DNA from 3 places in the Streptomyces sp. GbtcB6 genome. Region 2 is predicted to be linked to each of the others. Evidence: riboswitches for the same ligand, from Rfam matches in the RefSeq annotation. Region 2 holds a riboswitch; each other region holds the start of a gene.
The links. Region 2 has a riboswitch for cobalamin ahead of KVT45_RS00265 (cobalamin biosynthesis protein). Riboswitches for the same ligand answer to the same signal wherever they lie in the genome.
Positions count from the first base shown of each region.

Region 1: another riboswitch for cobalamin. It lies ahead of KVT45_RS26390 (prenyltransferase/squalene oxidase repeat-containing protein); the one in region 2 lies ahead of KVT45_RS00265 (cobalamin biosynthesis protein).
Region 3: another riboswitch for cobalamin. It lies ahead of metE (5-methyltetrahydropteroyltriglutamate--homocysteine S-methyltransferase); the one in region 2 lies ahead of KVT45_RS00265 (cobalamin biosynthesis protein).

Region 1 is NZ_JAGXJL010000016.1:65,417-73,310, reverse strand. It holds gene KVT45_RS26415 (transglycosylase SLT domain-containing protein) at 1-5, opposite strand, end outside; gene KVT45_RS26410 (ECF transporter S component) at 342-1,196, opposite strand; gene KVT45_RS26405 (ABC transporter ATP-binding protein) at 1,202-2,806, opposite strand; gene KVT45_RS26400 (energy-coupling factor transporter transmembrane protein EcfT) at 2,803-3,990, opposite strand; gene KVT45_RS26395 (SCO2322 family protein) at 4,100-4,717, opposite strand; gene KVT45_RS26390 (prenyltransferase/squalene oxidase repeat-containing protein) at 4,714-5,922, opposite strand; cobalamin riboswitch at 6,031-6,160, opposite strand; gene KVT45_RS26385 (phosphotransferase family protein) at 6,215-6,865, shown strand; gene KVT45_RS26380 (hypothetical protein) at 7,020-7,894, opposite strand, start outside.
Region 2 is NZ_JAGXJL010000001.1:46,679-54,572, forward strand. It holds gene KVT45_RS00240 (alpha/beta fold hydrolase) at 1-286, opposite strand, end outside; gene KVT45_RS00245 (class II aldolase/adducin family protein) at 469-1,203, opposite strand; gene KVT45_RS00250 (lysozyme) at 1,400-2,158, shown strand; gene KVT45_RS00255 (inorganic phosphate transporter) at 2,333-3,577, shown strand; gene KVT45_RS00260 (hypothetical protein) at 3,596-3,823, shown strand; cobalamin riboswitch at 3,965-4,107, shown strand; gene KVT45_RS00265 (cobalamin biosynthesis protein) at 4,207-5,157, shown strand; gene KVT45_RS00270 (cobyric acid synthase) at 5,154-6,665, shown strand; gene cobN (cobaltochelatase subunit CobN) at 6,662-7,894, shown strand, end outside.
Region 3 is NZ_JAGXJL010000024.1:50,936-58,829, forward strand. It holds gene KVT45_RS33475 (DUF6204 family protein) at 1-99, opposite strand, end outside; gene KVT45_RS33480 (histidine phosphatase family protein) at 161-712, opposite strand; gene metE (5-methyltetrahydropteroyltriglutamate--homocysteine S-methyltransferase) at 806-3,115, opposite strand; cobalamin riboswitch at 3,271-3,506, opposite strand; gene KVT45_RS33490 (IclR family transcriptional regulator) at 3,631-4,401, opposite strand; gene KVT45_RS33495 (cupin domain-containing protein) at 4,443-5,657, shown strand; gene KVT45_RS33500 (fumarylacetoacetate hydrolase family protein) at 5,654-6,568, shown strand; gene KVT45_RS33505 (maleylpyruvate isomerase family mycothiol-dependent enzyme) at 6,565-7,245, shown strand; gene KVT45_RS33510 (FAD-dependent oxidoreductase) at 7,277-7,894, shown strand, end outside.

The sequences.
Region 1 (7,894 bases), on a different contig from region 2:
GACACGGAGAACCTCGTTCGTCGGGGACAGGGAGTCGCCGTGCTCCGGAACCACCCGTGAGGGCCGTCCGTATGCGTCGGCGCCGCGGCCCGCTGTGGGCTCGTGGCGCCTGGCGACGTCGTCCAGACAAGCAGGCCGGAAAGCCGTCCGCAATCACCCCTTTTACTAGTGGTGGTCGCATAGGCGGCGGTGGTCCGTTGTGTGGCGTGGCTCTCAAACCGCAGGTCGGCGGGGGTTGCGAAACGGACATAACGGATAAGTCTGACTACTGTTCCGGATCGTAGGTGACGTGCGTCATGTGGGGTGCTTCACCGGTCCCGTCACCGGACGCGTACGAGATCTCACGCCCCGGGGCCGTCGAATGTGACCGCGGTCTCGAAGGCGGCCCGCCGGGTGGCCCGGCGCAGCGCCCGCAGCAACGCCGGACCGAGGACCAGGGTGAGGACGACCGTGCACAGGGCCCGCCCCAGGTTCCATCCCATGGCGGTGGCCAGGCTGTAGGCGAGGAAACGGGCCAGGTTGGCGGCGGGCCCGGCATGCGGGTCGAAGGCCAGGTTCGAGGCGTTGCCGGCCAGCAGCGGCCAGCCGGCCAGGTCGACGACCGTGCCGTAGGCGAACGCGGCCAGGAAGCCGTAACCCGCCAGCAGCGCCAGCTCGCCGCGGCCGCGCAGCCGCCCGGCACCCGGCAGCAGACCGGCCCCCATCGTGAACCAGCCCATCGCCAGCATCTGGAACGGCAGCCACGGCCCCACCCCGCCGGTGAGCAGCGCCGACGCGAACATGGTGAGCGAGCCCAGGGTGAACCCGAAGCCCGGCCCGAGCACCCGTCCGCTCAGCACCATCAGGAAGAACATCGGCTCGATCCCGGCGGTGCCGGCGCCGACCGGCCGCAGCGCCGCCCCCGTCGCGGCCAGCACGCCCAGCATGGCGACCGCCTTCGGACCGAGCCCCGACTCGGCGATCGTCGCCGCCAGCACGGCGACCAGCAGCACCAGCAGGCCCGCGAAGAGCCAGGGCGCGTCCTGGGCGTGCGAGGCGATCCGGGAGGAGGGCGGCGCGAGGAAGGGCCAGCCGACGGCGACCACCCCGACGACACTGACCAGGAGCAGGGCCGCGAGGGAGCGGGGGCCGAGCCGCACGGGGTTGTCCGCTCGGGACCGTGCCCGGGGACCGGACCTCGCCCGGGGAGGGGGCATGCCGGTCATGCCAGCGCCTCCTGGACCTGGGCCACGGTGAGCCACCGCTGCGGCGCGAGGATCTTCGTCACCTGCGGGGCGAAGGACGGCGAGGAGACGACGATGTCGTCGGTCGGCCCGTCCGCGATGACCTCCCCCTCCGCGAGCAGCACCACCCGGTGCGCGAGCTCCGCGGCCAGCTCCACGTCGTGCGTGGCCAGCACGATCGCGTGCCCGTCGGCGGCGAGCCCGCGCAACACGCCCACCAGCCGGGCCTTCGCCGCGTAGTCCAGGCCCCGGGTCGGCTCGTCGAGCAGGAGCAGCGGCGGCCGGGCGGTGAGGACGACGGCGAGCGCGAGGGCGAGCCGCTGCCCCTCGGAGAGATCACGGGGGTGCGTGTCGTCCGCGACCCCGGGAAGCAGTCCGGACACGAGCCCGCGGCAGGTCCCGGGCACCGCCCCCGCGTCCCGGTCGGCGGCCGCGCACTCGGCGCCGACCGTGTCGGCGTACAGCAGGTCCCGGGGTTCCTGCGGGACCAGTCCGACGAGGCGTACTAGATCGCGCGGGCGCGTGCGGTGCGGGACCGCGCCGCCGACCCGCACCGCGCCGGAGTCCGGCTCGACGAGCCCGACCAGGGCGCCCAGCAGCGTGGACTTCCCGGCGCCGTTGCGCCCCATGAGGGCGACGGTCTCCCCGGGGGCGACGGTGAGATCGACGCCGCACAGCGCGTCGACCCGGCCCCGGCGGACGGCGAGGGAGCGGACCTCGGCGAGCGGAACCGCGGGGCCGGCCGCGGGCCGCTGCTCCGGGGCCCGCCCGGCCAGGCGCTCCCGCAGCCCGGCCGCCCGCCGCCGGGCGTCCCGTACGGTCATCGGCAGCGGCGACCACCCGGCCAGCCGCCCGAGCTCCACCACCGGCGGACACACCGGCGACACGGCCATCACCTCGGCGGGCGTCCCGCACACCGGCGCGGCCCCGTCCCCCGGCAGCAGCACGACCTGGTCGGCGTACTGCACGACCCGCTCCAGCCGGTGCTCGGCCAGCAGAACCGTCGTCCCCAGGTCGTGCACCAGCCGCTGGAGCACGGCCAGCACCTCCTCGGCGGCGGCCGGGTCGAGCGCGGAGGTCGGCTCGTCGAGCACCAGGACCGCGGGATGCGGGGTGAGCACCGACCCGATCGCGACCCGCTGCCGCTGCCCGCCCGAGAGCGTGGCGATCGCCCGGTCCCGCAGCTCGGCGAGCCCCAGCAGATCCAGGGTCTCCTCCACCCGCCGCCGCATCACGGCCGGGGCGATCCCCAACGACTCCATCCCGTAGGCGAGTTCGTCCTCCACCGTGTCGGTCACGAAATGGGCGAGCGGATCCTGGCCCACCGTGCCGACGACGTCGGCGAGTTCGCGCGGCCGGTGGGTACGGGTGTCCCGGCCGGCGACCGTCACCCGGCCGCGCAGGGTGCCGCCGGTGAAGTGCGGCACGAGCCCGCTCACGGAGTTCAGAACCGTCGACTTCCCGGTGCCGGACGGGCCGACCAGGAGGACGAGTTCACCCTCGGGCACCTCGAAGTCGACGCCTCGGACGGCGGGTCGGGCAGCGCCCTCGTACGTCACGGAGACGTCTTCGAAGCGGATCACGACGGCTCCTCCTCGGGATCCTCGGGATCCTTGGGAACGATCAGGGCGGGCAGCAGGCCGAGCAGCACGGCGGCCGCTGGCCAGAGCGGAAGCGTGGGGGCGACCAGCGGTACGACCCCGGGGTGCAGGGCGTCCGGATCACGGACGGACGCCAGGGTGAGCAGGGCGGCGACGGCGGCGCCCGCCCCGGACACCAGCCAGGCCCGCGCGTCCCACGGGTCCGGCCGGTACCGGGTGCGCGGCGAACGCCGGCCGCCGAGCCGCAGCCCCGCCAGCGCGGCGACCACCCCGGCGAGCAGTACGGGCAGCCCGTAGCCGCCGCCCTCGGTGGTCAGCAGCCCGTACAGCCCCGCGCAGATGCCGAGCAGACCGCCGAGGGTGAGCGCGGCCGTCGTACGGCGGACCCGGTCCGGGACGTCGGCGCTGCGGCCGTACCCGCGCGCGTCCATCGCGGCGGCGAGGGCGACCGAACGCTCCAACGCGCCCTCCAGGACCGGGAGTCCGACCTGGAGCAGGCCGCGGATGCCGGAGTCGGGGCGGCCGCGCAGCCGCCGGGCGGCCCGCAGCCGCTGTACGTCGGCGACCAGGTGCGGCGCGAAGGTGAGGGCGACGACCGCGGCCACGCCCAGCTCGTACAGGGCGCCGGGCAGGGACTTGAGCAGCCGGGCCGGGCCGGCGAGCGCGTTCGCGGCGCCGACGCAGACGAGGAGGGTGGCGATCCTGAGGCCGTCGTACAGGGCGAAGACGAGTGCCTCGGCGGTGACCCGGCCACCGAGCCGGATGCCCTGGGCCCAGTGGGGGAGGGGCACTTCGGGGAGGGTGACGAGGGTGTGCGCGCCGGGGACGGGGGAGCCGAGCACGACGGTGAAGGCGAGGCGGACGAGGAGAACGGCGAGGGCGAGCCTGGCGAAGGCGGCGTAGGAACGGGACCAGGGGGCGGACCGGGTCCGGCAGACGGCCACGACGTAGGCGGTGACCGTGACGAGGAGGGCGAGGAGGAGCGGGTTGGTGGTACGGGACGCGGCGACACCGAGGGAGAGGGACCAGAGCCACCAGGCGCCGGGGTGTACGGGGGAGCGGCGCTGCTGCCGGGGGACGGGGGGTTTCGCTCGCCCGCGCTTGCGGGGTGCCGCTGCGCCCACCCTCCCCCACGCTCGGCTTCGCTCGCGCGGGGGGACCCCCATCGCCCCAGCGGCACGACTGCCCGCAGCCATGAAGCTGACGCGACTGCGGCGCCCCTTCAGGGGCGCGGGGAACTGCGCGACCAGCCCCCACCGGCCCGCACTGTGGCGCTCACGCATTCTTCCGCCGCCGTGCCTGCCAGAGGGCACCCGCAGCCACCACCACGACCACCCCCACGCCGGCCGCCAGGCCAAGCGACGGCCCGCTGTCCGACGTACCCCCCGCGGCCACCTTCTCCCCGCACCCCCGCGACGGATACCCCCCGATCGCGCACAACAACGCGTTCGTGTCGTACCGCAGCGGCTTCGCCACTGCCGCCAGCGCCTCCGCCGCCGTCGCGTCCGCGGACACCACCGCGCAGGCCGTCCGTCGCGCAGGCGGCCGCTCTCCCGAGGGCGCGTCCGCCGCCGTACCGAAGTCGACGACCAGCCCCACCCGCTTCCGGCCCCCGACGGCGGGCGTACCGGCGCAGATCGTCCCGAAGTCCGCCGTGCCGCGCGGCCGCGACGCGTCCGCCGAGTCCTCGCTCAGCGCGAAGCGGAACCCCTCGACCGAACCGTCGGCGGGCCGCGCGGTGGCGGGGCCCTGCGTGGCGTACGTCCAGCGCGCGCCGTCCCGCTCCCAGAAGGACCAGTAGCGGTAACCGGTGGCCGCCGCCGGCCCGGCGGCCGCCGCGCACAGCGTCAGCGCGGCCAGGAGCAGCAGCGCCGCACGGCGGACCGCGGTCACAGCTGCTGCTGCTTCCGGCGGCCGCTGAGCAGGAAGCCGATGCCGATACCGGCGACGAGGCCGGTGCCGACGATCCACCACACGCTGCTGCCGGACTTCTTCTCCTCGGTGTGCTTCGCGGCTGCGGTCCGCGGGGCCGGGCCCGTCGCGTTCAGCGCCGTCACCAGGTTCGTGCCGCCGAAGTCACGCGGGTCCGCGCCCATCGCGTGCGCGGCGAGGATCAGCTCGGCGTAGGCCGCCGGCCCGCTCTGCTCCGCCCACGGCACGGCGTGCGCCTCCAGCCAGGCGTACGGCTTCTTCGCCGGCTTCGTCCAGCCCTGCGCGGCCATGGCGACGACCGCGTCGGCGGTGTTGCCGTAGTCCGGCTGGGGCTTGGCACCGGGCAGCGTGGAGACGAGGTGGCCGGTCGCGGACGTGGCGTCCCCCAGGTACGCGGCGCCGTTGCGGGCCACCTCCTCCCGGGTGAGGGCCTGGTCGGAGTCGGCGCAGGCGTAGCCCTTTGCCGGGGCCTTCCCGGCCGTCGTCACGAACCCCCTGCCGAGGGCCCCGAGCACCCCGGCCGCGGTCGCGTCCGCGTTGGCGGCCAGCTTCCCCTGCTTGTCCGGCTGGTAGGCGAGGGCGCCGCCACCGTCCTCGGCGCAGGGGATGGACCACTTGGCGAGGAGGTCGTACGGCGACCTGTCCGCGCTCTCGCCGGCCGCCGCGAGCGCGCCGATGACCACACCGGTGGAGTTGGTGTCGCTGGCCGAGCCCGGGGTGTAGCCCCAGCCGCCGTCCTTGTTCTGCTGCGACTTCAGCCAGGTCACGGCCTTGTCCGCGGCGGCGTCGTGCCCGCCGGCCGCCTTCAGCGCCTGTACGGCGGCCGCCGTGCTGTTCGTGTCGACCGCCACCTTGGCGTCGCAGGCCGCCGCCGGGTCGGCGCGGAACGCGGCGAACGAGCCGTTCGCGCACTGCTGCCCGGCCAGCCAGTCCACCGCCTTCGCGGCCGGGGTCAGCCCCACCGCGCGCTGGGCCAGCAGGGCGAGGGACTGGCGCCAGACGCCGTCGAACTTGGGGTCCGAACTGCCGTACAGCCCCGACGGGAGGACCGCCGACGCGGACGGCGACGGGGACGTGCCGGCGGCGAGTGCGGTCGTCGCGGGCGTGGCGGTACCGATGACGGCGGTGGCGGCCAGCACCCCGGCGGTGCGGCGGAGGACGGTCATGGTCGGCGGGTGCCTCTCCCTGCGGGGAGCCGGGCAGCACGGGACACCCCGGCGGCTCGGCTCCGTAAACCTCGACGGTGCCGTGCGACGGCGGGCGCCGGCGCACATGAGCCGATCAACGTCCCGGGCGCGGCGGTCCGGCTTGCCACCAGGTGTGGCTCACGGTTGCGGGTCAGCGCCGGAATTGCACCGGCTTCCCCCCGTACGGGTGATGACGACCCGGCTACCTTACCGGCCGCCCGGGGGAAGCTGAGAGGGGGCTGTGCGGGGACCGACTCGTTATGGTCACGCCATGACGGGGAGACTGCTCGGCTCGGGGCGTTCGGCCGATGTGTACGAGATCGACGAGGCGTGGGTGCTGCGCCGGGACCGGGACGGCCGGGGGGACGCGGCCGCCGAGGGCGCGGTGATGGCGTACGTACGGGAGCACGGGTACCCGGCGCCCCGGGTGCGGCCCTCCGGGTCCCGTACCGAACTGGTCATGGAGCGGCTGTCCGGGCCGACCATGCTGGCGGCGCTGCTGGCGGGGGAGACGGACGCGGAGGAGGGCGGTGCGCTGCTCGCCTCGCTGCTGCGGCGGCTGCACGCCGTGCCCGGCCGGGACCCTGCCGACCCCGGCACCCGGGTCCTCCACCTGGACCTGCATCCGGACAACGTGATTCTGACTCCCGACGGCCCGCGGGTCATCGACTGGACCAACGCCGAGGACGGGCCGCCCGGGCTCGACTGGGGCATGTCCGCGGTGATCCTCGCTCAAGTGGCGCTGGGTGCTTACCCGTTGGCGCACAAGCTGCTGGCGGCCCTGCTCGCCGACCCGGCCGAACTGTCCGAGGAGGGGCTGGCGGAGGCTCTGCGGCGGCGGGCGGTCAATCCGACGATGAGCCGGGAGGAAGTCGAAGTGCTGGGTGAGGCAGGCGAGTTGATACGGACGATCGCGTTCTAGGGCGGCTCGTACGGACCTCGTCCACTGCGATTCGGTAGCGCCCTGAAGGGGCGCGGGGCCGTATCCGATATGCGGCTGCCGCCGCGTGGGCGCGACCAGCCACGACGGCGCCGCAGTCGACCGACGGCATGTCGCGGCACTTCCAGCGGAGCGCTCAGGCCGCGTTCGCGAGCGGGGCGATGCCTGCGGACAGGTGGCGGGCCATCCGGCGCAGCGCGTCGTCGCAGTGGGCCGGGGTCTCGCCGACCGCCACCCAGAGGGCCAGCCGGTCGGCGGCGGTGGCGTGCGGACCGGCGGTGACGTGGTCGCCGGTGTGCCGGGTGAGGAGCATGCGGTCGGCGCCGGGCTCGTGGGCGGCGTCGGGGGAGAGGTCCAGGTGGTCGAGGCGGCCGGTGGCGGCCGGGTAGGCGAACTGGATGGCGGCCGCCCGCTGCCGGGTGGGCGTCGTGTCGGGCACCTCGCCGGTGGCGAGGGCGGCCGCGGCCTGGGCGAGGTCGACGCCGGTGGCCCGCTTGACGAGGAGCGGGATCAGGTCGCCCGGGAGATGCGGGGCGACGTCGGTGACCCGGGGACCGCGGTCGGTGAGGGTGAGGCCGATGTGCAGGACGCCCCGGCCGACGCCGAGGGCGTGCACGGTGCGGTCGACGGCCAGCCGCAGGAAACGGTTGTGCAGCAGGCCGTCGTGGGCGTGCACGGTGTGCCGGAGCGGCTGCCGGGCGGGCGCCGGACCCAGGGTCGTACGGGTGATGGCGGCGATGCGGATCTCGCCGTCGAGGACGACCGTCTCGGCCGAGACACGGGGCGTGCCGGGGGCGTCGACGGGGACCGCGTGGCCGGCCAGCAGCGTGCGCAGCGCGGGCGGGTCGGCACACGCGGCGGCCGCGGCGAGGGAGGTGCCGGGCAGCCCCAACTGCCCGGCGATCGTGGCGGCGGTGACCGCGTACTCGCCCATGTGGGTCAGCACGCCGCGGACCCGGTGCCTGGCCGCGAACCGCAGCACCGCCGATGCCGTCGCGCCGCCCTTGCCGG
Region 2 (7,894 bases):
CGGTGTCGGCGGTGTTCGCGGCGGCCTCCAGGACGGCTCCGACGACCGCGTGCGAGCCGTCGCCGGCCAGGCCGTAGGTGCCGGGGCGCAGCGAGGCCAGATCCCGGGTGAGGGTGATGCGGCCGGCCGCGGTGCCGTGCACGGTGAGCCGGGGTTCGGTGGGCAGGGGCCGGCCGGGCGGTGCCTTCAGCGCGGCGTCACTGGCGAACCGCCCCGCGGCCACGCCGGCCGCACCGGCGGCGAGTACGGCACCGACTGCAGCGGCCGTGACTTTGACTGGGCGCACCTGTCCAGTGTCGGCGCGGACATCGACGGCGGCCAGTGGAGCGGAGGGGGCTTCTGCGAGCGGGGCGGGCTTTCGGGCGGGCGCGGACGGTCCGGCACCTCCGGAAAGGTCCGTCGCGGCTCAGCGCCGTCGCGGCTCAGCGCCGTCGCGGCCGGCAAGGAGCGAGGGCGATCCGAGCGGGCTCAGCCCTGTCGCTGCCCATAACCGCGGAGCCGCTCGCCCGCCTCCGCCACCTGTTCCGGGGACAGCAGGCTCGGGGTCAGACCGGGCACCGAGGACGCCGTCAGCCACAGCCGGCACATCCACTCCAGCTGGGCGGTGCGGTCGTAGGCCCGGGTCAGGGTGGTGCCGTAGGTGATCGTGCCGTGGTTCTGGAGGAGGCAGCCGGAGCGGTCGGTCAGGGCGCGGAGCATGTTCTCGGCCAACTCGTCGGAGCCGTACGTCGCATACGGGGCAACCCGGACCGCGCCACCGAGAGCGGCGGACATGTAGTGGATCGCCGGCAGCTCGGGGACGAGCGTCGAGACGGCCGTCGCGTGGACGGCGTGGGTGTGGACGACCGCCCCGGCGTCGGTGCTGCCGTATACCGCGAGGTGCATCGGCAGTTCGCTGGTCGGGACCAGGGTGCCGAGGACCTGGCGGCCGGAGAGGTCCACGCCCGTCACGTCGTCCGGGGTGAGCCTGTCGTACGGCACGCCCGACGGCGTGACCAGCACGGTGTCGCCGACGCGGACCGAGACGTTGCCGGAGGTGCCGACGACCAGTCCGTCGGACACCGTGCGCCGGGCTGTGGCGACGAGTTCGCGCCAGGCACTCGCCTCCTCCGCGCGTACATCCCGCCTTCGCGGCTCCGACACACCCTGTGCGCCGGCGCGTCCGTCCCGTCCGTCACGCTCGTCCCGCCGCTGCTCAGCCATGGCCCGATCCTGCCAGGCGACGCCCCAACCGCCCCGCGCGGCAGGGCACTTTAGACCGGGCGTCCCGAATCCAGTAGAGCGCAAATCGCCCCAAAGCGTTCCATTTCACGGCTTGGCCGAAGATCGCCGAGGATACGCCGATCTTCCAATAATCTCTGGACGATTTTTCGTACACGTCGCCATTCCGGGGGGAAACATGGCCCGTGACCGCATTCCACCGTCCCGCCACCGCGTCCGCGTCCTGGCGGCGTCCTTGGCGGCGCTCGCCCTCGCGGGGACCACGGCCGCGCTCGCCGGGCTACCGGCGGCCGCGGCGAGCCTGCCGAAGGGGCACGACGTCTCCTCGCACCAGAAGAGCGTCGACTGGCCGAGCGCCAAGGCGAAAGGCGCCAGGTTCGTATACATCAAGGCAACCGAGTCCACCACCTACCTCAACCCCTACTTCGGCCAGCAGTACAACGGTTCGCGCCAGGCGGGAATCGTGCGGGGCGCCTACCACTTCGCCCTGCCGGACAAGTCGTCGGGCGCCCGGCAGGCCGCGTACTTCGTCAGCCACGGCGGCACCTGGACGGCGGACGGCTGGACGCTGCCGCCCGCGCTCGACGTCGAGTACAACCCGTACGACAAGAAGCACAGGTGCTACGGACTGAGCCACTCCAGGATGATCAAGTGGATCAGGTCCTTCAGCGATGAACTGCAGCGGGAGACCGGCCGGCGGCCGGTGATCTACACGACCACCAACTGGTGGAACCTCTGCACCGGTGGCAGCAGCGCGTTCGCCGCCGACCATGCGCTGTGGATCGCCCGCCACGGCTCGGCGGACGCGGGAGCACTGCCGGCCGGATGGTCGTCCTGGACCTTCTGGCAGTACGACAACAGCGGCAGCCTGCCGGGTGACCAGAATCTCTTCAACGGGTCGGCGGGCCGGCTGAAGTCGTTCGCCATGGGCCTCTAGTCAAGGCGGGACTGGGCCGCCGGACCGGCACCGGGACGGCGGCCTCGGTCCACCCCGCCCCCGGACATCGCAAAGTTGATTCCAGACACCACCAGGACCGCCCCAGTTCACCTTCCGTTCATCCAGGTTGCCTACGGTCCAACAGCCAATGACCTCGAAAGATTGCCTGGGTAAATGGAAAACTTCTCGCTGATCTTGGCGATTGTGGTGGTAACCGCACTCGCGTTTGATTTCACGAACGGTTTCCACGACACCGCCAACGCGATGGCCACGACCATCTCGACCGGTGCGCTCAAGCCCAAGATCGCGGTGACCATGTCCGCCGCGCTCAACCTGGTGGGCGCCTTCCTCTCGGTGGAGGTCGCCAACACGATCTCCAAGGGTCTCGTCGACGAGAACGGCATTCGTCCCGAGGTCATCTTCGCCGCACTCGTCGGCGCCATCCTCTGGAACCTCGTGACCTGGCTGGTGGGCCTGCCCTCCAGTTCCTCGCACGCCCTGATGGGTGGTCTGATCGGCGCCACCGTCGCCTCCGCCGGCCTCGGCGCGGTCCACGGCGACGTGCTCGTCACCAAGGTCCTGCTCCCGGCGGTCGCCGCCCCCGTGGTCGCGGGCCTCGCGGCGATGCTCGCCACCCGCCTGTCCTACGGGATCGGCAAGAACGCCGACGACAACGCCACCCGCAAGGGCTTCCGCGCCGGCCAGATCGCCTCCGCCGGACTGGTCTCGCTCGCGCACGGCACCAACGACGCGCAGAAGACGATGGGCATCATCACCCTCGCGCTGATCGCGGGCGGCTCCATCGCCCCCGGCTCGAACCCTCCCACCTGGGTCATCCTCTCCGCCGGCCTCGCGATCGCGCTCGGCACCTACATCGGCGGCTGGCGGATCATCCGCACCATGGGCAAGGGCCTGACCGACCTCCAGCCGCAGCAGGGCTTCGCCGCCCAGACCAGCGCGGCCACCGCCATCCTGGCCTCCTCCCACCTCGGCTTCTCCCTCTCCACCACGCACGTCGTCTCCGGTTCGGTGATGGGCGCGGGCCTCGGCCGCAAGGGCGGCACGGTCCGCTGGTCCACCGCGACCCGGATGATGGTCGCCTGGGTGCTCACGCTCCCGGCCGCCGCGCTGGTCGGCGCCCTAGCCGAGTCCGTGACGGACCTCGGCGACTGGGGCACGGCGGTCGTCGCCGTCTTCCTCGTGGCCGCCAGCGCCGCGATCTGGAAGCTCTCCCGCCGCGAGGTCGTGGACAGCGCCAACGTCACCGACGCCGTGGAGCCGGCCGGCGTGGTGACCACGGCGATCGCCGCCGTGACCCCGCCCCCCGCGGGCCCGGTCGCGGAGGACCTGACCGCCACGATCCCCTCCCCTTCCCCCGCCCCGGCTGCTCCCGCGACCGACCCGGCCGCCACCGTCTGACCCCGAGGAAGAAGCGACATGAACATCGACTGGGCAGCCATCGGCTCCGTCTTCGGCGTCAGCCTCGTGGCCACGGTGGGTCTGGTGGCCCTGTTCACCCTCGGCATCAAGGGCCTCTCCGCCCGCGAACGCGCCACCGCTCAGGGCAACTCCGCGACCCTGGCCGTGACCGCCGCCTACCTCTGCTTCGCCGGCTGCGCGGCCGCCGTGGCATGGGGTATCCACCTGATCGTGGCGAAGGCCTGACGCGGCAGCACCTCACAGGCATCGAGAAGGCTCCTCTCCCGTCCGCTCGGAGAGGAGCCTTCGGCATGTCCCACAGGCCCCGCAGGGCAACCGGTGTGGGCCTTCCCACACACTCCCCTCCCAGGTCAACGGCAAGTTGACGGGTCTTCCAGGGCGTGGTGGACTTCCGGAGCCATGTACGGCGGCAAGGGAGGAAGCCGGTGTGAATCCGGCGCGGTCCCGCCACTGTCACCGGGGTAGCAATCCCCGGGAGCCAGGAACTCTCACCGCCGGTCTCGTCGAACCAGGGCGCGGACACCCTGAGTGAGGACATATCGCCATGCGCGGCTGCCGACCGAGGTTCAGTACCCGGCCCGTCCCCGACCCCGCGGCCGGCTGAGCCGATGGGTGCCGATCGCGTCTTCGCGTACGGCGCCGCCGCCGGCCTTCTCGGTGATCTGCTGCTCGGCGACCCGCGCCGGGGGCATCCGGTCGCCGTGTTCGGGCGGGCGGCCGGGGCCGTGGAGCGGGTGCTGTGGCGGGACCACCGCGGGTGGGGCGCGCTGCACACCGCCGTGTGCGCCGGTGGCGCCATGGCGCTGGGTGCCGTTGCCCAACGGGTCGTACGACCGTCCACCGCCTCGTCCGTCACGCTCACCGCGGCCGCCACCTGGGCCGTCGTCGGGGGCACTTCACTCGCCCGCGAGGCCCGCGTCATCGGGCGTGCCCTGGAGGCGGGCGACGTCGAGGCGGCCCGTGCGCGGCTGCCGCATCTGTGCGGACGGGACCCGCAGGCCCTGGACGCCGACGGGATCGCACGGGCGGTCGTGGAGTCCGTCGCCGAGAACACCAGCGACGCCGTCGTCGGCGCGCTGGTGTGGGGAGCCGTCGGCGGGGTGCCGGGGCTGCTCGGGTTCCGGGCCGTCAACACCCTGGACGCCATGGTCGGGCACAAGTCGGCCCGGTACCGGCGGTACGGGTGGGCTTCGGCGCGGCTGGACGACGTGGCGGGGTGGCCGGGAGCGCGGCTCACCGCCGTACTGGCCGCCCTGGCCGGGAGTGACACCAAGGGAGCGGTGCGGGCCTGGCGGGCCGACGCGGCGAAGCATCCGAGTCCCAACGCCGGGCCCGTGGAGGCTTCGTTCGCCGGGGCGTTGGGGGTGCGGCTCGGGGGGACGTTGTCGTATGGCGGGCGGGTCGAGCACCGGCCGGTGCTGAACGGGGAGGGGCGGGCCGTGGAAGTCGCGGACATCGATCGGGCGGTGCGGTTGTCGCGGCGGGTGGGGTGGCTGGCGTTGGGGGCGAGTGCGGCGGGGGCCCTGCTGCGCAAATCGCTCTCGGGGAGGGCGTCATGAACAACGGAGGCCTCCTCGTAGCCGGTACCACCTCCGACGCCGGTAAGAGCGTCGTCACCGCAGGTATCTGCCGGTGGCTGGTGCGGCAGGGTGTGAAAGTCGCGCCGTTCAAGGCACAGAACATGTCCCTCAACTCCTTTGTCACGCGCGAAGGTGCCGAGATCGGGCGGGCACAGGCCATGCAGGCGCAGGCCTGCCGGGTGGAGCCGACCGCGCTCATGAACCCCGTGCTGCTCAAGCCCGGTGGCGAGCAGAGCAGTCAGGTCGTGCTGCTCGGCAGGCCGGTCGGTGAGCTGAGCGCGCGCGGGTACCACGGTGGGCGGCAGCAGCGGCTGCTCGGCACCGTGCTCGACTGTCTCGCCGAGTTGCGGGGCACGTATGACGCGGTGATCTGTGAGGGCGCCGGCAGTCCGGCGGAGATCAACCTGCGGCGGACCGACATCGTGAACATGGGGATCGCCCGGAACGCCGGGTTGCCCGTGCTCGTGGTCGGGGACATCGACCGCGGGGGCGTCTTCGCCTCCTTCTTCGGGACGGTGGCACTGCTGTCGCCGGAGGATCAGGCCCTCGTCGCCGGGTTCCTCGTCAACAAGTTCCGGGGGGACGTCTCGCTGCTCGAACCCGGGCTGGACATGCTGCACGGGCTCACCGGGCGGCACACCTACGGCGTCCTGCCCTTCCGGCACGGGCTCGGGATCGACGAGGAGGACGGGCTCCGGGTCTCCCTGCGGGGGACCGTCCGGGAGTCGAACACGGCCCCGCCCGTCGGGGAGGACGTGCTCCGGGTCGCCGTCTGCGCGATCCCGCTGATGTCCAACTTCACCGACGTGGACGCGCTGGCCGCCGAACCGGGCGTGGTGGTGCGGTTCGTGGACCGGCCGGAAGAGCTGGCCGACGCCGATCTCGTGGTGGTTCCGGGGACCCGGGGAACGGTCCGGGCCCTGGAGTGGCTGCGGGAGCGGGGGCTGGCCGAGGCACTGCGGCGCCGGGCCGCCGAGGGGCGGCCCGTGCTCGGCGTCTGCGGCGGCTTCCAGATCCTCGGCGAGCACATCGAGGACGAGGTCGAGAGCCGCAAGGGGGCCGTCGACGGGCTCGGTGTGCTGCCCGTACGCGTCCGGTTCGCCCGGGAGAAGACGCTCACCCGGCCCGTCGGAGAGGCCCTCGGCGAGCGCGTCGAGGGGTACGAGATCCATCACGGGGTCGGCGAAGTGACCGGCGGGGAACCCTTCTTGGACGGCTGCCGGGTCGGGCAGACCTGGGGCACGCACTGGCACGGTTCCCTGGAGTCGGACGGTTTCCGCCGGGCCTTCCTGCGCGAGGTGGCGGCCGCCGCGGGCCGCCGGTTCGTGCCGGCCCCCGACACCTCGTTCGCCGCGCTGCGCGAGGAGCAGCTCGACCGGCTCGGCGACCTGATCGAACAGCACGCGGACACGGACGCGCTCTGGCGGCTCATCGAGTCGGGCGCGCCGCAAGGACTGCCTTTCATTCCACCGGGAGCGCCCGCATGAGCACTGTGTTGTTGTTGTCGACCGCAGACACCGATCTGCTGGCGGCCCGGGCCGCCTCCGGTGCCGACTACCGGATCGGCAATCCGACGCGCGTCGACGTCACGGCGGAGCTGCCCGCGCTCGTCGAGGGCGCGGACATCGCCGTCGTACGGCTGCTCGGCGGCAAGCGTGCCTGGGAGGACGGGCTCGCCGCGCTGCGGGCCGCCGGTATCCCGACCGTGCTGCTGGGCGGCGAGACGGTGCCGGACGCCGAGCTGATGGCCGAGTCGTCGGTGCCGGCGGGTGTGGTCGCCGAGGCCCTCAGGTACCTCGTCGAGGGCGGCCCCGCCAACCTCACCGAGCTGGCCCGGTTCCTGTCCGACACCGTGCTGCTGACCGGCGAGGGGTTCGTCGAGCCGCAGAAGATGCCCGAGTTCGGCGTCCACGGCACCCGGACCCGGGAGAGCGGCCGGCCGACCGTCGGGGTGCTCTTCTACCGGGCCCATGAACTGAGCGGCAACACCGGCTTCGTGGACACCCTGTGCGACGCGATCGAGGCACGCGGCGCCAACGCCCTTCCGGTGTACTGCGGTTCGCTGCGCGGGGCGGACCCCGGGCTGTACGAGATCCTCGCCGGGGCCGACGCGCTGGTCGCCACCGTCCTGGCGGCCGGCGGCACGCACGCCTCGCAGGCCTCGGCCGGCGGCGACGAGGAGGCCTGGGACATCGGGGCGCTCGCCGACCTCGACGTGCCGGTGCTGCAGGGCCTCTGCCTGACCTCCTCCCGGCAGGCCTGGGACGAGTCCGACGCCGCCCTCTCCCCCATGGACGCGGCGATGCAGGTCGCGATCCCGGAGTTCGACGGACGGCTGATCACGGTCCCCTTCTCCTTCAAGGAGCGGGTCGATGACGATGGAGCCGACGTTCCGGTGTACGTCGCCGACCCCGAGCGGGCCGGACGCGTCGCCGGAATCGCCGTACGGCACGCGCGGCTGCGGCACAAGCCGAACGCGGAGAAGAAGATCGCGCTGGTCTTCACCGCGTACCCGACCAAGCACTCGCGCGTCGGCAACGCCGTCGGACTGGACACCCCCGCCTCGGCGGTGCGGGTGCTGGATGCGCTGCGGGATGCCGGGTACGCGGTCGAAGGGCACCCCGACGACGGCGACGAGTTGATCCACCGGCTCATCAACGCCGGTGGCCACGACGTCGAATGGCTCACCGAGGAGCAGCTGGCCGCAGCGCCCGCG
Region 3 (7,894 bases), on a different contig from region 2:
GTCGTGCTCGGCGGCCCGGGAGAGCAGTTCGGCGCGCTGGCCGGCGTTGAGGCCGTCGAAGACGCCGCGGACGGTGACGCGGAAGATGCGGGTGGTCATGGCGCGACCCTAGGCAGGACGCGGCGCACCGCTCCACCGCATTTCCGGCGCCCCGCCGCGGTTACCCGCCGACCTGGCCGAGCCGCAGGTTCCAGCGACCGGGCCCGCCCGTGATCTCCGTCGCCGACAGCGGCGGGGTGTCCACGCGCCAGAACGCTGCTTCGGGTGCCCCCAGCACGTGCAGCACCATGGCCCGCACCACCTCCGGCTCCACCACGGCGATCGTCCTTCCGATGGTCAGGCCCGTCCGGTCCAGCCACCCGGCGACCCGCGCGCACAACTCCCGTACCGACTCGCCCCCGTGGGGCGCGGCCCCCGGGTCGGTCAGCCACTGGAGCAGTGCGTCGGGTTCGGCGGCGCCGAGCTCCTCCAGCGTCCGGCCCCGCCAACGGCCCGCGTCCAGGCCCGACAGCTCGGGCTCCGCCGAGGCGTCGAGGCCCAGCGCGGCCGCCGTCTCCCGGCAGCGCACGCCGGGGGAGTGGACCACCTCGCCCGCGGCCGGCAGGGACAGTGCCACCGTCCCGGGGTTCTCGATCGAGTCGCCGTCGTAGAAGCGGGCCCGCCGCAGCGAGGGGGTGAAGGCCGGGGCTATGAGGATGACTCGGCAGGTCACGGGGCGGTTTCTCCATGGTCGTCCGTCAGGTGTCGGCGGCGGGCGCCGGACGCGCACGACAGTACGCCGTCCGGCACCCGCACCAGGACCCGGCTACAGCTCCGCACGCACCGAACGTGCCGCCGCGACCAGGTTCTCCAGGGAGGCCCGGACCTCCGGCCAGCCGCGGGTCTTCAGCCCGCAGTCGGGGTTGACCCAGAGCCGTTCGGCGGGGATGGCCCGCAGGCCGGTCCGCACCAGGTCGGCGGCCTCGGCCGGGCTCGGCACCCGGGGCGAGTGGATGTCGTAGACCCCGGGTCCCGCCTCGCGCGGATAGCCGTGTGCGGCGAGCTCGCGGGCGACCTGCATGTGCGAGCGGGCCGCCTCCAGGCTGATGACGTCCGCGTCGAGGTCGTCGATGGCCCGGACGATGTCGCCGAACTCGGCGTAGCACATGTGCGTGTGGATCTGGGTCTCCGGACGGACTCCGCCGGTCGTCAGGCGGAACGCCTCGGTCGCCCACGCCAGATACCCGGCCCGGTCGGCGGCCCGCAGTGGCAGGGTCTCGCGCAGCGCGGGCTCGTCGACCTGGATGACCGAAGTGCCCGCGGCCTCAAGGTCGTTCACCTCGTCGCGCAGGGCGAGGGCGACCTGCCGGGCGGTGTCGCCGAGCGGCTGGTCGTCCCGGACGAACGACCAGGCCAGCATGGTCACCGGCCCGGTCAGCATGCCCTTGACCGGGCGGTCGGTGAGCGACAGCGCGTACGACGTCCAGCGCACCGTCATCGGCTCGGGGCGGGAGATGTCACCGGCCAGGACCGGCGGGCGCACGTACCGGGTGCCGTACGACTGCACCCAGCCGTGCTGGGTGGCCAGGTACCCCGTCAGCTGCTCGGCGAAGTACTGGACCATGTCGTTGCGTTCGGGTTCGCCGTGCACCAGGACGTCCAGACCGGCCTTCTCCTGGAAGGCGACCACCTCCCGGATCTCGGCCCTGACCCGCTCCTCGTACCCGGCCGTGTCGATCCGGCCCGCCCGCAAGTCCGCCCGTGCGGTGCGCAGTTCGCCGGTCTGCGGGAACGATCCGATGGTCGTCGTTGGCAGCAACGGCAGCCGAAGGTGGGCGCGTTGGGCGGCGGAGCGTTCGGCGTACGGCTGGCAGCGGCGGGCGTCGGCCGGGGTGACGGCGGCACACCGGGCGCGGACGGCGGGATCGCGGGTGATCGGCGAACCCGCCCGGGAGGCCAGGTCGGCGCGGTTGGCGGCGAGTTCGGCGGCGATGGTGTCGGGGCCCTGGGCGAGGCCCTTGGCGAGGGTGACGATCTCGGCGGTCTTCTGCTTCGCGAAGGCCAGCCAGCGCAGGATCTGCGGTGCGATGTCCCGCTCGGCGGCCGTGTCCAGCGGCACGTGCAGGAGGGAGCAGGAGGCGGCCACGTCGACCTGGTCGGCGAGGCCCAGCAGGGTGCCGAGGGTGGTGAGGGACGCCGGCAGGTCGTTGACCCAGATGTTGCGGCCGTTGACGACACCGGCGATCAGCCGCTTTCCGGGCAGCCCGCCGACGGCGGCCAGGGCGTCCAGGTTGGCGGCCGCCGCCCCGGTGAAGTCGAGGGCGAGCCCTTCGACCGGGGCCTTGGCCAGCACCGGCAGGGCCTCGCCGAGCCGGTCGAAGTAGGAGGCGACCAGGAGCTTCGGCCGGTCGGTGCGGGCGCCCAGGTCGCGGTAGGCGCGGGCGGCGGCGGCCAGCTCTGCCGGGGTGCGGTCCTGGACCAGGGCGGGCTCGTCGAGCTGCACCCACTCGGCGCCGGCCGCCCGCAGGTCGGCGAGGACCTCGGCGTACACCGGGAGCAGCCGGTCGAGGAGGGTGAGCGGGTCGAAGCCGGCGGGCACGCCGGGCGCCGGCTTGGCGAGCAGCAGGTAGGTGACCGGGCCGACCAGCACCGGACGGGTGGCGAGCCCGAGGGCCAGCGCCTCCCGCAACTCGCCCACCTGCTTGGCGGAGTTCGCGGCGAAGACGGTGTCCGGGCCCAACTCCGGTACCAGGTAGTGGTAGTTGGTGTCGAACCACTTCGTCATCTCCAGCGGCGCGATGTCCTGGGTACCGCGGGCCATGGCGAAGTAGCCGTCCAGGGCGTCGGCGTCGACGGCGGCGCGGTGCCGCTCGGGGACGGCGCCGACCATCACGGTGGTGTCGAGGACGTGGTCGTAGTACGAGAAGTCACCGGTCGGCACCTCGTGGATGCCGGCCTCGGCGACCTGCCGCCAGGTGGAGCGGCGCAGTTCGGCGGCGGTGGCACGCAGGGCGTCGGCGGTGATCCGGCCCTTCCAGTAGCTCTCGATCGCCTTCTTCAGTTCCCGGGCCGGCCCCTGGCGGGGGTAGCCGTACACGGTGGCCCGGGCTGCCGCGGCTGCGGACTTGGCTGTCACGGAGATCTCCTTCGCGAGACGATTCCCTGAGATCCCGGCGACGGGACGAGAGCGCGAAGGGGTGACGAACCGGACGGCGACGGTCGTACCCGACCGTCCGTCCGACCTGCACGCCGACCCGCCCACGAGGTCACCGGGATGTCCGCGCACGAGTGGTTCGCACACGGGCAGTTGGCAGGTCTTCGGACTCGCGGGCGCGTCTCGTCGTACAAAGTCGTACCTAGTCGTACGAGACCCCTACTGGCCGTCGCTTCCCGGATCCGGTGGATCCAGTGCGTATGACGGCGGTCGTTCCCACTCACCGCTGCGGGGCAGTCCCGGACTCACACCGGGTTCCCTCTTACGACATCCCGTCTGGCGAACGGGACGAACCAGCTGCGGGGTCCACCTTACGACCCACGTGAGGGAAGCGCCCCGAAAGGGGCGCGGGGCGTCGTCGATATGCGGCTCCGCCGCGTGGGCGCGACCAGCCCCCGACTACCCGCAGTCGCCCTCCAACAAGACCCTCCCGATCCCTAGGCGGACAACTCCTCCTCGATCCCCCGAACCACTCCACCCAAGGCCGCCACCAACTCCCCCAGCCGGCCCTTCTCATACCGCACGCTCGGCAGCGAGACCGAAACCCCCGCCACCACCCTCCCGTCGGCCCCCCGAACCGGCACCCCCACCGCGACCAGCCCCCGCTCCGACCGCTCCCGGTTCACGGCGAAGCCACCCCGCCGCACCCGCGCCAGCTCCCGCCGCAGCCCGGCGAGGTCCGGCCGCTCGGTCGGCCGGTCCCGGTACCGCTCCTCCGCGTACACCTCAGCCAGCTGCTCCTCCGGCAGGTCCGCCAGCAGCAGCAGTCCGCCCGTGGTCCGGTGCGCCGGGAACACCATCCCCTCCCGGGACCCCACCCGGAGCACCCGCGCACACTCCACACTGGCGATGAACCGGACGGAGTCGCCCGTGCGGATGACGAGGTTGGCCGTCTCCTCCACCACCTCGACCAGCCGCCGCAGATGCGGCAGCGCGACCGCCCGCAGCCGCGACACCTGCGACTGCGAGTGCGCGGCCAGCTCCAGGACCGGCCCGGCGCGGTAGATCCGGTCCTCGTCCTGGACGGCGAAGTCCCGGTACACGAGCATCGCCAGCAGCCGGTGCGCGGTGGACCGGGCCACGCCCAGCCGCTCGGCGATCTGCGACACGGTCAGCCCGCCCTCCAGCTGGAGCATCGCCGCGGCGCGCAGCGCGTGGTCGACACTCGCGATGGCGTACGGCGGCGGATTCTTCAGCGGCTTGTCCATCCCTCCAGAGTAGACACGGGATTCTGTTCTCCAGAATCTCCATGTCTTCCAGGTGGACACGGCGCACCCTGAGGGTTGTGACGCAGACCTTTACCCCAGACCGGGCCACGGACTCCCCGGTGCGCCTCCGGGCCGCCGCGGCGCCGGGGCAGCCCGAGGTCACCCCGGCCCTCGAAGAGCTGTACCGGGGCTTCGAGCGGGAGCTCCTCGTCCCGCTGTGGACCGAGATCGGCGACCTCATGCCGGCCCACCCGCGCTCCCGGGCCGTGCCCCACGTATGGCGCTGGCAGCAGCTGCGCGCCCTGGCCGCGCGGTCCGGCGACCTGGTTCCGGTGGGCCGCGGCGGCGAGCGCCGGGCCATCGCGCTCGCCAACCCGGCACTCGGCGGCCGGCCCTTCGCGACGCCGACCCTGTGGGCCGCGATCCAGTACCTGATGCCCGGCGAGGACGCCCCCGAGCACCGCCACACCCAGCACGCCTTCCGGTTCGTGGTGGAGGGCGAGGGCGTGTGGACGGTCGTCGGCGGCGACCCGGTCGCGATGCGGCGGGGCGACTTCCTGCCGCAGGCCGGCTGGCACATGCACGCCCACCACAACGCCACCGCCGAGCCGATGGCCTGGATCGACGGGCTGGACATCCCGTTCCAGTACCTCACCGAGTCGCAGTTCTTCGAGTTCGGCCGGGACGAGATCAGCGACGCCGAGCGGATCACCCCGGAGCGTTCGCGCTCCGAGCGCCTGTGGGGGCATCCGGGCCTCAGTCCGGTGGCGGCCACCGAGGCAGCCGAGGCCGCCGCCCCCGGCACCCCCCTCCTGGCCTACCGCTGGGAGCACACCGACCGCGCCCTCGCCGACCAGCTCGCGCTGGAGTCCGAGGGGTTCGCCGGCACCGTCGAGCCGGGCCACGCGGCCGTCCGCTTCACCGACCCGGCGACCGGCGCCGACGTGCTGCCCACCGTCCGCGCCGAGATGCACCGCGTCACGCGCGGCACCGAGACCGCGCCCGTCCGCGAGACCGGTTCGTCGGTGTACCAGGTCTTCGACGGCTCCGGCACGGTCACCGTCGGGGAGACGTCCTGGTCCGTCACGCGCGGCGACCTGTTCGTCGTGCCCTCCTGGCAGCCGCTGTCGGTCCGCTCCGAGGCAGGGGCGACCGACTCCGACTCCGGCGCGCTGGACCTGTTCCGGTTCAGCGACTCCCCGGTCTTCGAGGCCCTCCGGCTCAACCGCACGCACGTGGAAGGAACCACCCGATGAAGCTCGCGACCCTCCGCACCGGCGCCACCACCCGGGCCGTACGCCTCGACGGCGAGAGCGGCGAGAGCGGCGAGAGCGGCGAGAGCGGCCAGAGCGGCCAGAGCGGCGAGCCCGGCGGGGCCGGCGGGACGCTGGTCGACCTCGGCCTCCCGGACGTGGGTGCCGTGCTGCGCCAGGACGGCTGGCGGGAGTTCGCCGCCGCGGCGACCGGCCCGGCCTACCCGCTGGCCGGCGCCGACTTCGCCCCCGTCGTCCCCGCCCCCTCCAAGGTGGTGTGCGTCGGCCTCAACTACCGCAACCACATTCAGGAGATGGGCCGCGACCTGCCCGAACACCCTACCCTGTTCGCGAAGTTCGCGGACTGCCTGATCGGTGCGGGCGACGACATCGTGCGGCCGGAGGAGACCGGGCAGTTCGACTGGGAGGCCGAACTCGCCGTCGTGGTGGGCAGGACGGTACGGCGGGCACGCGGGGCCGAGGCCGCGGCGGCGATCGCCGGGTTCACCGTCCTCAACGACATCACCTGCCGGGACTGGCAGTTCCGCACCCGGGAGTGGCTTCAGGGCAAGGCGTGGGACTCCAGCACGCCGGTCGGGCCGTATCTCGTCACCCCGGACGAACTGCCGGGCGGTGTCCGGCCCGCGCTCGACATCCGGCTGGCCGTCGACGGCGAGGTGATGCAGTCCGACTCCACCGGGGACCTGCTCTTCGACCCGGTCGCGCTGGTGGAGTACGTGTCGACGATGGTCCGGCTCAACCCCGGCGACCTCATCGCCACCGGCACGCCCGGCGGGGTCGGCCAGGCCCGCGAGCCGCAGCGCTTCCTGCTGGGCGGCGAGACCGTCGTCACGGAGATCGCGGGCATCGGGCGGCTGGCCAACCGGGTCGTACGGGAGACGTCCGCCCGATGAGCCGTACCCTCGCGGACGCCCGGCGCTGGGCCCGGTCCGGCACCGAGCTGTTCCTCAAGGCCGCCGACGCCGACCTGGACCCGCCCAGCGGGCTGCCCGGCTGGACCCGAAGCCACCTGGTCGCCCATGTGGCCGCCAACGCCGACGCGTTGGGCAACCTCGTGCACTGGGCCGCCACCGGCGAGCCGACCCCGATGTACGCCTCGCCCGAGGAGCGCGCCGCCGGCATCGAGCACGGTGCCCGGCGGCCCGCGGCCGAACTGACCGCATGGCTGCGGCGGTCGGCCGACACCCTCGCCGACGCCATGGACGCGCTCGACGGGGTCCAGTGGCGGTCGCCGGTCGTGACCGGCCAGGGCCGTACCGTCCCGGCCACCGAACTGCCCTGGCTGCGCGCCCGCGAGGTGTGCGTGCACGCCGTCGACCTCGCCACCGGGGTGTCCTTCGCCGGCCTCCCGGCCGGCTTCCTCGCCGCGCTCTGCGACGACGCGGTCGCCAAACGGGCCGCCGCGGCCACCGGCCCGGCCCTCGTCCTGCGGTCCGACGGCCACCGCTGGGAGCTGCCGGGCCCGGGCGGGCCGGCCGAACTCACCGGCGGACTCCCCGAGATCGCCGCCTACCTCACCGGCCGCCCGGCCCCCTTCGACGGCGCGCCCGTCCTGACCCCCTGGCTCTGAGCAGCCTGCCCCGGTACGCAAGGAAGAGACCATGACCGCACCCACACCCCCCACCGGCCCGCACCGCCCCGACGTCCTCGTCGTCGGGGGCGGCATCGGCGGCCTCAGTACCGCCTTCGCCCTCACCCGGGCGGGACTGCGGGTGCGCGTCCTCGAACGCGCCGAGGAGTTCGGCGAGGTCGGCGCCGGCATCCAGCTCGCGCCCAACTGCACCCGCATCCTCGACGACTACGGCCTGCTCGACGAGGCCAGGAGCCTCGGTGTGCTCCCCGAGGCCATAGTGATGCGCGACGCCCTCGACGCCCGTGAACTCACCCGGCTCGACCTGCCCGACCTGGCACGCCGGTACGGCTACCCGTACCTGGTCATCCACCGCAGCGACCTGCACGCCCTCCTCCTGCGCGCCTGCCGGGCGGCCGGCGTCGAGCTGTGCACCGGCCGGAAGGTCGTCGGGTACGAGAACACCGGTGCCGGCGCCCGGATCCGGCTGGCGGACGGCCGTACCGAGGAGGCCGCGCTGGTCGTCGCCGCCGACGGACTGCACTCCGTGGCACGGCGGCAGTTCGTGGGCGACGACGTGGTCAGCTCGCGTTACGTGGCCTACCGGGCGGCCGTGCCCATCGAGCGGGTGCGGGGCAACGGGGTCGCG